DNA from 3 places in the Sphingopyxis sp. BE259 genome. Region 3 is predicted to be linked to each of the others. Evidence: predicted binding sites of a transcription regulator. Region 3 holds the regulator's gene; each other region holds the start of a gene.

Region 1 (5,092 bases), 530 kb from region 3:
CGGCGGGCCGCACCTTGGGCCATGCCGGGGTGATGACGGCGCTCGTCAACGCCGAAGGCCGGCTGCGCGTCGCCAATCAGGCGTTCCTCCTTCGCGCGCTGGGTGAGGATGATGCGGGCCATTATGCCGGGCGCGATGTCGCACCGATGCTGCGCATCGACGACGGCGGCGCACTATATTTTGCCCGCGAGGGCGACCGGGCGACACCGGTGCGGATGCTGCAAATCCCGCTGGCGCCCGCCGACAGCAATACGCCGGTCCTGCTCGCGATGCTCGACGAGGAAATGGGGCCGACCGATCGCGGTACCGCCCAGACCTATGTCGAAACCTTGCTGTCCCTGCTGCCGTTCGGGCTGGCGATGGTCGATCGGGACGGGCGCTTTCTGTACATGAACCGGGCCTTTGTGCGCGCGGCGAGCCTGGGGGACGGCAAGATGCCGCGCTATCCGGGCGACATCGTGGTCGGCGAGGACAAGGGCGCGCTCGCCGACATGATCCGTCGCCACAGCAGCGGCCAGCAGGTCGGCGGCGACCTGTCGATCCGGTTGGCGGGGCAAAGCGGCGAGCCGGTGTCGATGCGCGTCGTCGGGGTGCGCGGACTGGGTGAGGCGGCGGTGCTGCTGAGTCTCAAGGATTCGAGCGAGGAGTCGCGACTCAAGCGCCAAGTCGCGCAGGCGTCGAAGATGCAGGCGGTGGGCCAGCTCGCGGGCGGTGTCGCGCACGATTTCAACAATATACTGACCGCAGTGCTCGGGGCCTGCGACCTGATGCTGATGCGTCACACGCCCGGCGACAGCGATTATGACGACATCCAGCAGATCCGCAGCAACGCCAATCGCGCCGCCAGCCTGACGCGGCAATTGCTCGCCTTTTCGCGGCAGCAGACATTGCGGCCGCAGATCCTGCAACTACCCGACGTCATTTCTGAGGTGTCGCATCTGCTCAAGCGGCTGATCGGCGAAACCGTCCAGCTGGCGGTGCATCATGGCCGCGGGCTGGGCGCGGTCCGCGCCGACCCGGGGCAGCTGGAACAGGTCATCATCAACCTGGCGGTCAATGCGCGCGATGCGATGCCGGGGGGCGGGACGCTGACGATCGAGACTTACCCGGTGTCTGCCGCCGACGTGCGTCAGATGGGCAATGAATTCATGCCTCCCGCCGATTATTGCGCGCTCAAGGTCAGCGATACCGGCACCGGCATCGCCGCCGATGTGCTGCCCAAGATTTTCGAACCCTTCTTCACCACCAAGGATGTCGGCAAGGGGACCGGACTCGGCCTGTCGACCGTTTACGGCATCATCAAACAATCGGCGGGGTTCATTTTTGCCGACAGCAAGCCGGGGCAGGGGACCAGCTTTGTCATCTACCTGCCCGTCCACCGCGTTGGCAGCGATACGCCGGTCGTGGCGCCGCCGCCGGCCAAGCCCAAGAAAAGCCAGTGGGGAACCGGCACCATCCTGATCGTCGAGGACGAGGACATGGTGCGCGCCGTAGCCGAACGCGCGCTGACCCGCGCGGGATATACCGTCGTCACCGCGTCGCAGGGCGAGGAAGGGCTCGAACGCTTTGCTCAGATGGACAAGGTCGATCTGATCATCAGCGACGTCGTCATGCCGACGATGGACGGTCCCGCAATGGTGCGGGCGATGCGTGCCAAGCGGCCCGACCTGCCGGTGCTGTTCATGTCGGGCTATGCCGAGGAGCAGCTCCGTCAGTCGATCAATATCGACGATGTCGCATTCCTGCCCAAACCCTTTTCGGTCGCCCAATTGGCCGAGGCGACGTCGGCGGCGCTCGACGAGGCGGCGCACCGGGCGAAAAATGGCTGACAATTTGCGTATCCTGCTCGTCGAGGACGATGTGCTGATCGGCATGATGCTCGCCGATATGTTCGACGCGCTCGGGCTGCCCGAACCGGCGCAGGCGGCGAGCATGGACGAGGCGCTGGCGATCATCGCGACCGAATCATTGGGCGGCGCGCTCGTCGATATCAACCTGGGCGATGAAAAGGGGTGGCCGGTCGCGGACGCGCTGGCCGAGCGGGGGATTCCCTTTGCGTTTACGTCGGGCGGCGGCGACATCTTGCCGCCCGCGCACGCGCATCGTCGGCTGGTCGCCAAACCCTTTCGGATCAGCGATATAGAAGTCGCATTGGCGGAGTTTGGGGCGTAGGCCTGACTGAACCGTCATCCCGGCGAAGGACGGGATTTCGGCGCTGCGTCATCGGCGAGGTCGAAACTTCGGCCTTCGCCGGGATGACAGAAACAGCGCGGAAAAATATTTTGTTCCACTCTTGTTCTCAAAGAACAAATGCGGTACACCGGTTAGGCGTTGCGATGCTTCCGCTGTCGCTTTAGAGCAGGAAAGGGACGGCAAATGGCCGGACAATTGTCACTCGTCGATGTGGGGAAATCAGTGAACAGCACGGACAGGCAGAAGGCGCTCGACGCCGCGCTCGCACAGATCGATCGCGCCTTTGGTAAAGGCTCGGTGATGAAATTGGGCTCGAAGGAGGCGATGCAGGTCGAGGCCATCTCGACCGGGTCTCTGGGTCTCGACATCGCGCTGGGCGTTGGCGGCCTGCCGCGCGGGCGCGTCATTGAAATCTATGGCCCCGAAAGCTCGGGCAAAACGACGCTGGCGCTGCACACGCTGGCCGAAGCACAGAAAACCGGCGGCACCGTCGCGTTCGTCGATGCCGAACATGCGCTCGACCCGGTCTATGCGCGCAAGCTCGGCGTCAACATCGACGAGCTAATCGTGTCGCAGCCCGACACTGGCGAACAGGCGCTGGAAATCGTCGATACGTTGGTGCGCTCGAACGCGATCGATGTGCTGGTCGTCGACTCGGTCGCGGCGCTGGTTCCGCGCGCCGAAATCGAGGGCGAGATGGGCGACACTCATGTTGGCCTGCAAGCGCGCCTGATGTCGCAGTCGCTGCGTAAACTCACCGGTTCGATCAGCCGCTCGCGCTGCATGGTGATCTTCATCAACCAGCTGCGCATGAAAATCGGCGTGATGTACGGCAACCCCGAAACCACGACCGGCGGCAATGCGCTGAAATTCTATGCCTCGGTCCGTCTCGACATCCGCCGCATCGGCCAGATCAAGAATGGCGACGAGATCGTCGGCAACACGACAAAGGTCAAGGTGGTGAAGAACAAGGTGGCGCCGCCGTTCAAGCAGGTCGAATTCGACATCATGTACGGGCAGGGCATTTCCAAGATCGGCGAAATTCTCGACATCGGCGTCAAGGCGGGGCTGGTCGAAAAATCGGGTGCCTGGTTCAGTTATGATTCGATCCGCATCGGCCAAGGCCGCGAAAATGCGAAGAATTTCCTCAAGGAAAATCCCGAACTGATGGATCGGCTCGAAGCTGCGATCCGCAGCCGCACCGACGCGGTGGCCGAAGAAATGATGGTCGGCTCCGACGAAGACGGCGACGACGGCAATTGATTCCGATCCGGTCGGCGCCCTTTTGCGCGCCGACCGGGAAACGGCGGCGGGTCTTCAGCCCCCTTGTAATTCTGGGCACCTGCACTTCCCTCTCCCCGCAGGTGGACCCGTCGGCCGTTGACCGTTTGTGCCGTAGCGGATTTTTCGTTGTTGCTCGAGGCGGCGGCTCTGGGGTGGGGAGCTGCCAATCCCAAATTCGTCAGTCCCGCGAAAGCGGGGACCCAGAGCGTGCGTAGGCTAACCCCACCCTAGGTTCCCGCTTTCGCGGGAATGACGAAGTTATAGCATCCGGAACCTCAACTTCCGATCGAGAGCCATCATTCCCTGTTTTCGTCATCCCGGCCTGCGCCGGGATGACGATTGAATCGAGGTTTGGTTTCGGCCTTGGCGGACAACTTTCGTTCCCGTTCGTGTCGAGCGAAGTCGAGACACCCAGCGGCCATGCACAGTCCCGCGCGGCATCTGGACTTCGCTCGATGCGAACGGGGGTGAGAAGGGAGGCGGTAGATCCGGCTTTATTAGCATTGGCATTAACGTTGACGCCGGGCATCGTCTGTCTAATGCGGTCACCCGCACGACGCCTTGCGCGCGCCCGGCCAACAGCTACAAGCGAGCGATGCCTGCGATCCGCCTCTTTGGCCTGCCCACCGATATCAACAGCAGTTTCGAACGCGGTGCCGCCGCCGGGCCCGCGGCGATCCGCGCGGCATTGTTCAGCGATCGCGGCAATATGGCGAGCGAGCTTGGGGCTGAGATCGGCATCGATATCGCCTTCACCGACGACGGCGATCTGCCGCTGACCGAAAATAGCGCGCAGGACGATGTTGCGATCCGGCGCCATGTCGTGATGCTGCAGGAAGATGGCGAGGTGCCGCTCGCGCTTGGCGGCGATCATGCGGTGACCTTTCCGCTGGTCGAGGCCGCGGCGACCTGTTTCGGACCGGTGACCATCCTGCATTTCGACGCCCACCCCGATCTCTACGACGATTTTGCAGGCAATCCGCGCAGTCACGCCTCGCCCTTTGCGCGCATCTGCGAAGGCGGCAATGCCAAGCGATTGGTGCAGGTCGGCATCCGCACCCTCAACACGCATTGTCGCGAGCAGGCGGCGCGTTTCGGGGTCGAGATCATCTCGATGGCGAGCTTCACCCCCGACGCGGTGCCGGTGCTGGACGGCCCGCTCTATATCTCGATCGACCTCGACGGCATCGATCCGTCGGCGGCGCCCGGCGTCGCGCATCCCGAGCCCGGGGGGCTGACGGTGCGCGAGGTGCTGGCTGTGCTGCACAAGCAGACCGCGCCGATCGTCGGCGCCGATATCGTCGAGCATCACCCCGGCCGCGACATCGGCGATGTAACCGCGATCCTCGGCGCCAAGCTGGTCCGCGAGATCGCGGCGCTGGTCGACCGCAACGGCACATACAAGACCTGACCCTTTGAGGAGAGCATCATGACCCTGATCGTCCACCATCTGAACAACAGTCGCTCACAGCGTATATTGTGGCTGCTCGAGGAAATCGGCGCGCCGTACGAGATCAAATATTATGATCGCGACGCGACCACCAACCTCGCGCCGCCCGAGCTGATCGCGGTGCATCCGCTCGGCAAATCGCCGGTGATTTCGGATGGCGACCGC
Region 2 (5,092 bases), 1.5 Mb from region 3:
AGCTGCGCGTCGGACAGGAGGCCGTCGCTAACGAGATTTTCGGGAAGATGCGGCCGATAGGAAGGGCGCGGCGGCGCGACCGACGCCATCGCCGCCGACTGGACGAGCGCGGTCGGATGGGGAGACGCCCCCGCAATGCGCAAGGACTGGAGCGCATAGGGCTCGTAGATCGCCTCGCCAAGTTGTCCGACGGGCGGTGACCACTCGATCGTCTCATAGACAAGCTCGCCCGAAGCGACGCGCGCGGTCTTCTCCGGACGCGTGGCTCCCCTGGCAAGAGGCCCCCGAGAAGCCGCTGCGTCGCGCATGAATGGCATTGCCGCTGTTGGCGCAGGGGGCGGCGGGGCAGGCCGCGGCGGAACATGGCTGGTCACCCAGGCAAGAAGCGTCGCCAGGTCGGGCGCTTCGCCATGGCTCGCCGGCAGCATCGATGGATCGGCCACGGGTACCTTGTCGATAACAAGCAGTCGCGTCGCGGTCGTGGTGCCGTGCTTGGCGTAGACTTTTCCAGCGATCGCGGCGGAGAACAGGATCGTCGCCCGCTCCTGTAACCCGACGAACCCCGCGCGGAAGGCCGCGGCATCGGGTGCGCAATTCGCCCCCATGATCGCGACCAGCCGACCGCCGTCGCGGAGCCGCGCGAGCGCGGAGGCGATATGGCGAAGTGCAGTGCCTCGCATCGGGCGGTCGACGTGCGCCGTGGCGGAGAAGGGCGGGTTCATGAGGACGACGTCGGGGACGAAAGAAGCGTCGAGGCGGTCGTCGATCGACGCGCCATCATGACGCGTGATTGGCACGGCGGGAAACAGTAGCTCGAGAAGCTCGGCGCGACCGTCGGCCAACTCGTTGAGCGCGAGGCTCGCCCCCGCAAGTTCGGCGTGGATCGCGAGCATGCCTGTCCCGGCCGAGGGTTCGAGCACGCGGTCTCCGGCATGGATCGAGGCCGCGTGCGCCGCCACAAAGGCGAGCGGCAAAGGCGTCGAGAATTGCTGGAGTGACTGGCCTTCCTCTGAGCGGCGCGTCTGGGTGGGAATGCGCGCGGCAAGTCGCTCCCACATCGCAAGCACGCGTTGCGGCGAGCGGTTTTGCGTCGCAAGCGCGCCGCCGTAGCGGCGAAGCAGCAGGATCTGCGCCGCCTCGCACGCATCATAAGCCGCCTTCCAGTCCCACGCACCGGCAGCATCGCTCGCGCCAAAGGCGCGTGCCATCGCCTCGCGCAGCTGGGCCGTGGAAAAGGGGTGGCCCGCCTCGAGCAGAGGCTGAAGCGCCTGAGCGGCATCGAGCAGGCGCCGGGAAGCTGGCGCGACCGAGCTGGGACGAGCGGCCGCCGCGGCGCCGCGCGCCGCATCGGGGAAGGTCATATGCATGGCTGAAATCCTCAGGAGAGCGGGGCAGGAATGAACCGCCCGCTGCTCTCTCCAGGATCCGGGGGTTCCCCCTCCCGGCCCCGCCTCTCCCTCTCAACCGAAGCGAACCCCATCCTCGGTGAAGCCATATTCGTTGAGGCGGATCATCTCGTCGATCGCCGCGTCGGACGTCAGATGCTCATATTCGTCATCGAGCCGCCCGTAGAGCCAGCGGGCCAGGTCGCGCAGCGCCTCGCTTACATCCTCTTCGGCGTCAGCCGTCATATCCTGGACGACGGGGCTGTCGCGCTCGACGACAATGTCCATGCTATATTCGTGATAATAGCGACCGCGATGGCCAATGCGCGCGCTAAGCTGATAGAAGTTGCGGCGCTGAATCGAGCCAAGGGCATCGGCGATGCGATGAAGTTCGACATCCTTGGGCGCGTAGCGGCGGATCGTCGCCAACGCGCCCTTGGCGTAACTGTAATCGCCTTCGAAACAGGCGCCGTCACCCTGGCTCCAGCAGCCGGAAAACCAAATGCAGGGCTTCCGGCGCGTCCCGCCGCCGAAGAGGCGCACCGAGGTCATGTCGAGACGGACCCCCAATATGTCGCAGACGCGCTCGAAGTCCTCATAAACAAATTCGAACCAGTCATAGTCGAAACCGCCTTCGCGATACCAGGCGCGTGCCTTCTCCTTTGCGGCCTCGGGCAGTTCATCAAGGCAACACACGGTCGTTTGGATAATCGAGGGCATGACATCTTCCTCTCGCGTCAAGAGCCAGAAAAGGCGAAAGCCCGGCGCGCGGGCCGGGCTTTCGCAGTCGGTGAACGATGGTCTGGACAGGCGTCAGTCAGGGGCATCGCCCGTGTGGAGGTCGCGTTCGATCGTGAGGCCGAACGGAAGGCGGACGGACTCGAGTTCGGACAGCGCGAAGCTGCCGAGTTCGGGGCAGCCGAAGCCGAGATCGGCGAGGCCGAAGAAAATACCGTCCGCATCGATCTCGGTCGCGAGCCAGGTCGCCGCGCCGACGGGGCTGAACAGGCGGACGACCGGTTTGGGGTCCGGCTCGCGTTCGCCGCGCGAAAGCGTGTCGATCCGGGTGGCCAGATTGGCGCGAAGCTGCGCCTCGAGCGCGGGGGTCAAGAGTTTCATGGTACTTTCTCCTGGGGCGACCGGCGGCGAGCCTCTCTCGCCGCGCGCGGTCCGCCGCCCAGGGGCGGGCCATCTCTTCCTCGCCGGTTTCTGGCGTTGCCGGTGGCGGCCGCGCGCCCCGGACCGGGCGGCGACGGGCGGCAGCGGCAGCAAGCGCCCGCTGACCACGCAGGCCGCCCGCGCTGTCCCGGTCACCCACTTGCCAAATTGTTCTCTCTATGTTCTCATTAGGGCATGGACAATATCGATACTGCCCGAGTCGCAGAGACCATCCTTTCCGCCCCTGGCTGGGCGCGCGTGGGTATCACCGCGCCGACGAATCACATCCGTGTCGAGGCCGCGTTCGAACTCGCCCGTGCGATCGTCGAGAGCGTCCGTGCCGGCGCGGAGCCCGCAAGCCCCGACCAGCTTGGACTCTCCCTGTGACGTGGGCGGATGGACAAAGGACGGACAGCATCGCGCCACGCATGTCTTCGAGGCCGCGGCCTGGTTTCGGGCGATCAAGCCCGTTTGCCGCTGCGGGCATAGTGCGACGTTCAATCCCTATGGGATCTGGTGGCGCTTCGAGTGCAGGATGTGGGACGGCAATCTCGTCAAGGCGTGCCAGAAATTCTGGTGTGTTCGCTGCGGCGCGCGGACGGGCAAGCGCGTCCGCCCGGTGCGGATCGAGCTCGTCGACCCGAGCCCCGATGACATCGCCCTGCCGATGCCCGAAGAACGCGAATGGAAGCGCGCGCTCAGCCGTTTCCGCGCCTGAGGACTGAGTTCATGGATATCGAGACGGACGACGCGCTGGTCGGCATCGGCAAGCTCCACCGCGTGATGGTGTGGAACGGCCAGCGCGAATGCGAGAAGGAGATGCTGTGGGGGCTGCCCTCGCGCGATGCCGATATATTCCAGATCCCGCTCCTGAAGTCCGAGACCGCGATCATTGATCGCCCCTGTCTGCTGCTCGCCAATGAGTTCGGCCTCGTGAAGCGCGGCAAGACGATCTACGCCGCAAGCCTCATCAGCGACGAGCCTTTCTTCTGCATCGCAGCGGTCTGGCGTCCGGCGCACCGCCTGTGGCCTGAGAGCTTCGCGGTGCTCACCGTCCCGGCCTATGACGATCTGGCGCCGCACAAGGATCGCCACGTCGGCGTGGTCCGCCCCGAGGACTGGTTCGACTGGTTGATGGGGGCGCGGCCGCCGCTGGACATGTTGCGACCTTTCCCCAAGAATAGCTTCAGCATCATGCCGCCGATCCAGCAGAATTTCGACGAAATGCTCGGCGCGGCCTGACCGAAACCACCCAAGGGGACTCGCCGCCATGTGCAATCTCGTGACCCTCAAGGCTTCGGTCGCCGAAGTGGCCTCGGCGTTCGGTGCGCGGCGTCCGCTCACCAATGCGCAACCCGGCGAAGTCTATCCCGGCGGACAAGGATTTGTGGTCCGTGACGACGCGGGCACGCGCGCGCTCCAGTCGATGACCTGGGGCTTCCCGGTGCGGCTCAAGCATATGAAACCGACGAGCAAGCCCAAGCCCGTCAACAATGCCCGCGACGACAAGCTGATGACCTTCTGGCGAACATGGTTTACCAATCCCGCCCAGCGCTGTCTGATCCCGATCACGGCCTTCGCCGAAGCCGAAGGCGAGAAGGGCAAGATGACGCGAACCTGGCTAAGCGTCGTCGACCAGCCGCTCGCCGCCTGCGCCGGGCTCTGGCGTCCGACCAACGAGTGGGGCGATTGCTATACGATGGTGATGGTCGATGCGACCGAGGAGCTGTTCGACATTCACGACCGGATGCCGGTCATTCTTCACGCCGCCGATCATGACGCCTGGCTGCAAGCTTCGGCTGAGGAGGCAATGAAGCTCGTTACCCAATATCCGGCAAGCCGGTTGGAGGTTGAGCGGACCGACGTCCCGTGGTTCAGCCGCAAGCCCCCGAGCGCGTATGCCCCGACGCTCCTTTGAGAAGCTGGATAGCGGGGCGACGTCACCCGCCGAATAGCGACCGGATCGCGCCGATGAGGCCGGCAATGAAGGAGCCGCCGACGAGAACAGCGGCGAACCAGAATTCGATCGCCAGCGCGCGCGATTTCCATTTCGGTTCCTGATCCATCTGACCGGCATGCCATGACCGGTGAATGTAGGAAATAGTGGAATCGGGGCCATCTCCGAACGCCATAATCATTGCATGACATGTGACAAAACCTATGATACATCGCATTTAAGTTAGAGGTTTTGTCACATGCACACATCGATAACGCAAGGCGAGACGCTTCGAGCGCTCTTTGGCGCGCATCCGATCCTGCGCGCGCGCGAGCTACGCGCCGCAGGCGTGGCACCCGAAACCATCGCTCGCGCGGTCGACAGTGGCGACATCGACCGTATCGCGCGAGGACTCTATCAGCTTCACGGCGCGCCGATCGACACCGACCAAGGCCTCGCCGAAATCACCAAGCGCATCCCGAACGGGGTTATCGCCATGGTATCGGCGCTCGCTTTCCACGGGCTCACCGACCAGATGCCGCGGCGGGTCTGGGTAGCAATAGGACCCAGCGACTGGGCACCGGTCATCGATTATCCGCCTGTCCGGATCGTC
Region 3 (5,092 bases):
TGCGCTTCCGGCCGCAGCTTATTGGATCGGCCTGTTGCTGATGCTCGCAGCCGGATTTCTAGTCGGCCTGATGATCGGCTGGCATGGCCGGGTCGGGCGGATGGTCGCGATCGGGTGCGCGGTGATGGCCGCCGGGGTGCTGCTGATCTGGGCGCGGGCGCTGTGGGTCGCGGCACCGGTGCTCGCAGCGCCGGTCAGCACCAGCTTTGCAGCGGTTGTCGAGCGGGTCGAGCCATTGCCGGCCAAGGATCAGGTACGGATCATTGCACGGCCGCAGCAGCGCGCCGACCTGCCGCCGCGCCTCCGCCTGACGCTGGACAGCGACCAGGCCGCGGGGCTGGTCGGGGGCGAAACGATCGGGGTGCGAGCGCGGTTGATGCCGCCGCCGACGTCGAGCTTGCCGGGGGGCTATGATTTTGCCCAGCGCGCGTGGTTTGAACGCATCGGCGCGGTCGGGACGGTGCTGGGCGATGTGTCACACGGGCCCGGGGCCGGGGCCGCCGCGCCGCCGCTACGCGGGCGGCTGAGCGCCCATATTCATGGCGAGATCGAGGGGTCGGCGGGCGGGATCGCGGCGGCGTTGGTCACCGGCGACCGTGGGGCGATCAGCGAGGCCGACGAGGAGGCTATGCGGCGCAGCGGGCTGGCGCACCTATTGTCGATCAGCGGGCTGCACGTCACCGCGGTGGTCGGCTTTGCGTTTCTGCTCACGTCGCGCCTGTTCGCGCTAAGCCGCCGGATCGCGCTGGCGGGCTATGTCCTGCCGTTGGCGGCGGCGGCGGGGGCGCTCGCCGGGGGAGCCTACACATTGCTGGCCGGCGCCGAGGTGCCAACGCTGCGGTCGTTTATCGCCGCGCTTTTGGTGCTCGTCGCGTTTCTGATGGGGCGCGAGGCGCTGACTTTGCGGCTGGTCGCGGCGGGGGCGTTGATCGTGCTGCTGTGGCGACCCGAGTCGCTCGCCGGACCCAGTTTCCAGCTGAGCTTCGCGGCAATTACCGCCATCATCGCGCTGCACGAAAGCCGACCGATGCGCGCCTTTCTGGCGCGGCGCGACGAACCGTGGCTGTTGCGGTTCGGCCGCGCGATCGCGGGGTTGCTGGCGACCGGTCTGGTTGTCGAGGTCGCGCTGGCGCCGATCGCGCTGTTTCATTTCCACAAGGCGGGCTTGTATGGGGCGCTCGCGAATGTCGTGGCGATCCCGCTGACCACCTTTGTGATCATGCCGATGGAGGCGCTGGCGTTGCTGTTCGACGCGGTCGGGTTGGGCGCGCCTTTTTGGTGGGTCGCCGAACAGGCGTTGAAGGCGCTGATCGCACTGGCGCATGCGGTCGCAAGCGCCCCCGGGGCCGTGGCGACGTTGCCGGTCTTTCCACCGTGGGGCTTTGGACTGGCGATCGTCGGCGGACTGTGGCTGCTGTTGTGGCAGACGCCCTGGCGGCGCTGGGGGGCGGTGCCGCTGGCGATCGGCATGGCCGCTCTGCTTGCACAACCACGCCCTGACATATTGGTGACCGGCGACGGCAAGCATATCGCCGCGGCGCTGCCCGATGGCGGTTATGCGCTGCTGCGCGACCGCGCCGGTGACTATATCCGCGATACGCTGTCCGAAGCCGCCGGGGTCGATACACCGCTGTCCGCGCTCGCCGACCTCGATCATGTCGAGTGCAACCGCGATTTCTGCCGCTGGAGCCACGGCGCGGGCGCGACCCGCCGGATCATCCTGGCGTCGCGGGGGCGCGACCGGATCGAGGGCGCCGACATGATCGCCGCCTGCGCCGCCGCCGATGTGGTGATCAGCGATCGCTGGCTACCGCGCGAATGCGCCGGGCGCTGGCTGACGATCGACCGTGATAGCCTGGCCGAAACCGGCGGGCTGGCGCTCTATCTGGGCGAGCGGACCGAGGCGGTCGCCACGTTGCGCGTCGGCGACGCGCATCCGTGGCGACAGCCGCAGCAGCTTAGTGGTAACGACGAAGCAGTCCCGACAGGCGCCCTTGCACGATGACGCGGTCGGCGGGGTAACGCTGTGGCTCATAGGCACTGTTCGCGGGATCGAGCCGGATCATCGGGCCTTCGCGGCGGAAATATTTGAGCGTCGCGTCCTGCCCGTCGACGAGCGCGACGACGATGTCACCCTCGCGCGCAGTGCTCGCTTTCTGGATCAGCGCGTAATCGCCGTCGAAGATGCCCGCCTCGACCATCGAGTCGCCCGACACTTCGAGGGCATAATGTTCGCCCGAACCGAGCAGTGCGGCGGGGACCGCAAGGTTGTTATGCTCTTCAAACGCCTCGATCGGCACACCCGCGGCGATCTTGCCGTGCAGCGGCACTTCGATGATATCGTTCGCCGCGATGGGACGCATCGCGGGGGCGGGCTTGCGCAGCGGAACGACATTGTCGCGATCATCGCGCCCGGCAGGCTTAGCCGCTTCGGGCACCTTGATCACTTCGAGCGCCCGGGCACGATTGGGCAGGCGGCGAAGAAAACCCCTTTCTTCCAAGGCGCTTATCAGGCGATGTATGCCTGATTTCGATTTCAGTCCCAGCGCCTCCTTCATCTCCTCAAACGACGGCGAAATGCCGCTGGCGTCGAGCTTTTGCTGAATGAAGTGAAGCAGTTCATGCTGCTTGGCGGTCAACATCGATCATCCTCCGTCAGGACCAAAACCGGACATAATGAGAACGATAGTGGAACAGAGCGGAACTTGTCAAGTGATGACGATATAGTCGGCCGTTTCCCCTGCGGCGCGGGGCGGGGCGCCGATATTGCGGATCAGCAAGGCGCTGGCGGCGGCGAGCGGCAGCGTCATGCCGCTGTCCTGTCCGATCAGCGGTAGGAGCGCACCGTTTTCGAGTCGGGCGCGCAGATAGTCGCGGCGACCGCCGCCGCCGCCGAGCGGGCTTGCAAGAGGAGCCTGGTGGATCGCTGGCAAGGCATCAAGCGCACCGGCAAGGTGACGGACGAGCGGTAGCAGGAAGAGTGTCGCGGTGACGAACGCGGACGAGGGATTGCCGGGCAGGCCGAGCAGGACCGCATCGCCGATCGTTCCGGCGATGAGGGGCTTGCCGGGACGCATCGCGATCTTCCAGAAATCGATCTGCCCGCCCGCGTCTTGCAGCGCGCCGCGAACATGGTCATGGTCGCCGACCGACGCGCCGCCGACGGTGACGATGACGTCGTGACGTCGCGCCAACTCCTTCAGAATCTTCGTAAGTGTTGCGCGATCGTCGCGCACATGATGCGGCAGGCTGACGTCGGCAGGCCCGCCCGCCAGCATCGCCATCAACATCGGACTGTTGCTGTCAGGAATTTGCCCTGCCGTGAGCGGGCGCCCCGCCTGAACGAGCTCGTCCCCCGTGGTGAGGATCGCGACGCGCGGGCGGCGGCCGACGGTGAGCTGGACGGCGCCGCTCATTGCAGCCGCAGCGATGGCGCCCGGCGTCAGGCGCGTTCCCGCGTGCAACAAGCAATCACCAGCGGCAAAATCGGTGGCTTGGCCACGGATGTGGCGGCCGCGTGCGCCGGGGCCGTCGCCGGTCATCGTCAGCGCGGCGCCGTCGGTCGCGACATCCTCCTGAACGATGACGGTGTCGGCGCCGCCCGGGACGATCGCACCGGTAAATATCCGCATGGCCTCCCCAGCGCCCACCGCGCGGTCGGGCGCCGTTCCTGCGGCGCTTTCTCCGACGACGGTCCATGGTCCGGGCAGGTCGTCAAATCGAATCGCATAGCCGTCCATCGCTGACAGAGGTGCCGCGGGTTGATCGCGCTGCGCGACGATATCGTCTGAAAGATAGCGACCAAAGCATTCGGAAAAAGAAATTTTTTCGGTCGGTAGCGGGTGCTTTAGCCCCAGCAGCCGCGCCTGCGCCTCCTCGACCGGCAGCAGAGCGGTCATTCGGCGCGCCAGTCGCCCGAGCGGCCGCCGCTTTTTTCGAGCAAACGGATGTCGCCGAGCACCATCGCGCGGTCGAGCGCCTTGGCCATGTCGTAAAGGGTGAGCAGCGCGACCGACGCGGCGGTCAGCGCCTCCATCTCGACCCCGGTCGGCCCGTTCGTGGCGGCGGTGGCGGTCACCGCGATGCCACTGTCCTCCCATGCAAAGTCGATCCCGACCTTGGTCAGCGCAATCGGATGACAGAGCGGAATGAGGTCCGATGTGCGCTTGGCCGCCACGATCCCGGCGATTCGTGCGGTCGAGAGCACGTCGCCCTTGGGCGCGTTGCCGCTGCGGATCGCGTCGAGCGCGGCCGCCGACATGGTGATGCGGCCGCTGGCAACGGCGCGGCGCTGGGTCGCCGGCTTGGCGCCGACATCGACCATTTGCGCGGCGCCGGTGTCGTCGAGATGAGTCGGTTTCAGCGTCATTGCGGGAGCGAAGCAAGGTGGGGGGGGAAAGGCAAGGGGAGATGGCGGTAGACATTCGGCGTTAATGACCAGAAACGACCTATCGCGGACGGTCGGTTGCTGCTTCGTGGCCTACAAACATCTATCGCTTCGACGACTGCAACCCGGCATGTCTGCCATGAGCCAAGTCCTGAAATCACCTCCCGCCAACGTTTCGGATAGTCATCGACATGGGCCTTCAGCCATTTTTTCGGATGGTTTCTGTTGCAGCTTGACCGTGGAAGAGATTACCCCGGCTCCGTCCCGACCCATTGCCCGGAGAACCGGCGTGAAACGCTTTTACCTGCTAGCTTTCGTTCTGACGGCTGCACCGACCGTAGCGCAGGATCGGCCGCCTCCCAAAACGGAGACCGAGATCCTGGTGGTTGGCGAGCGCGAAAAGCAGGAGAAGCAAGCTGAGCTAATCAACGAATTCGTCCGCTCTCTCTCCACCGAGGGTTGGGACAGTCCGATGACTCGATTCGAAAATATTTGTCCGGGAGTCATCGGTCTTTCCCCAGCCCGGAATCGGGAAATCGTCGCGCGTATCCGCGCGGTCGCAACGGCCGCCGGCATAAAGGTAGCGGAGGAGGGATGTCGATCGAATGTCCGCGTAGTCGTAGTCCCCGACAATGAGGAGATGCTTAAGGCTTTGAAAAGCAAGCATCCGGTGCTCTTCCGTGACTATGATCGTCGGCCGGTGGA

Evidence for each region. The regulator LexA, encoded in region 3, represses DNA repair genes until DNA is damaged. The targets are predictions, from matches to a motif close to GTTCCNCNCTTGTTCT.
Region 1: the regulator LexA is predicted to act here: its motif matches at 2,285-2,300, upstream of recA (recombinase RecA).
Region 2: the regulator LexA is predicted to act here: its motif matches at 2,714-2,729, upstream of J2X44_RS03515 (DUF6771 family protein).

Annotation. Positions count from the first base shown of each region.
Region 1 is NZ_JAVDWM010000001.1:1,651,946-1,657,037, forward strand. Features, by position in the region: gene J2X44_RS08080 (response regulator) at 1-1,829, shown strand, start outside; gene J2X44_RS08085 (response regulator) at 1,822-2,172, shown strand; gene recA (recombinase RecA) at 2,377-3,456, shown strand; gene speB (agmatinase) at 4,073-4,888, shown strand; gene J2X44_RS08100 (glutathione S-transferase) at 4,907-5,092, shown strand, end outside.
Region 2 is NZ_JAVDWM010000001.1:725,953-731,044, reverse strand. Features, by position in the region: gene J2X44_RS03530 (strawberry notch-like NTP hydrolase domain-containing protein) at 1-1,367, opposite strand, end outside; gene J2X44_RS03525 (hypothetical protein) at 1,461-2,105, opposite strand; partial or broken gene J2X44_RS03520 (DUF2958 domain-containing protein) at 2,223-2,504, opposite strand; gene J2X44_RS03515 (DUF6771 family protein) at 2,739-2,930, shown strand; gene J2X44_RS03510 (hypothetical protein) at 2,932-3,261, shown strand; gene J2X44_RS03505 (hypothetical protein) at 3,273-3,785, shown strand; gene J2X44_RS03500 (SOS response-associated peptidase) at 3,814-4,461, shown strand; gene J2X44_RS03495 (hypothetical protein) at 4,484-4,609, opposite strand; gene J2X44_RS03490 (AbiEi antitoxin N-terminal domain-containing protein) at 4,739-5,092, shown strand, end outside.
Region 3 is NZ_JAVDWM010000001.1:2,186,840-2,191,931, reverse strand. Features, by position in the region: gene J2X44_RS10585 (ComEC/Rec2 family competence protein) at 1-2,005, shown strand, start outside; gene lexA (transcriptional repressor LexA) at 1,959-2,642, opposite strand; gene glp (gephyrin-like molybdotransferase Glp) at 2,709-3,899, opposite strand; gene moaC (cyclic pyranopterin monophosphate synthase MoaC) at 3,896-4,369, opposite strand; gene J2X44_RS10565 (hypothetical protein) at 4,677-5,092, shown strand, end outside.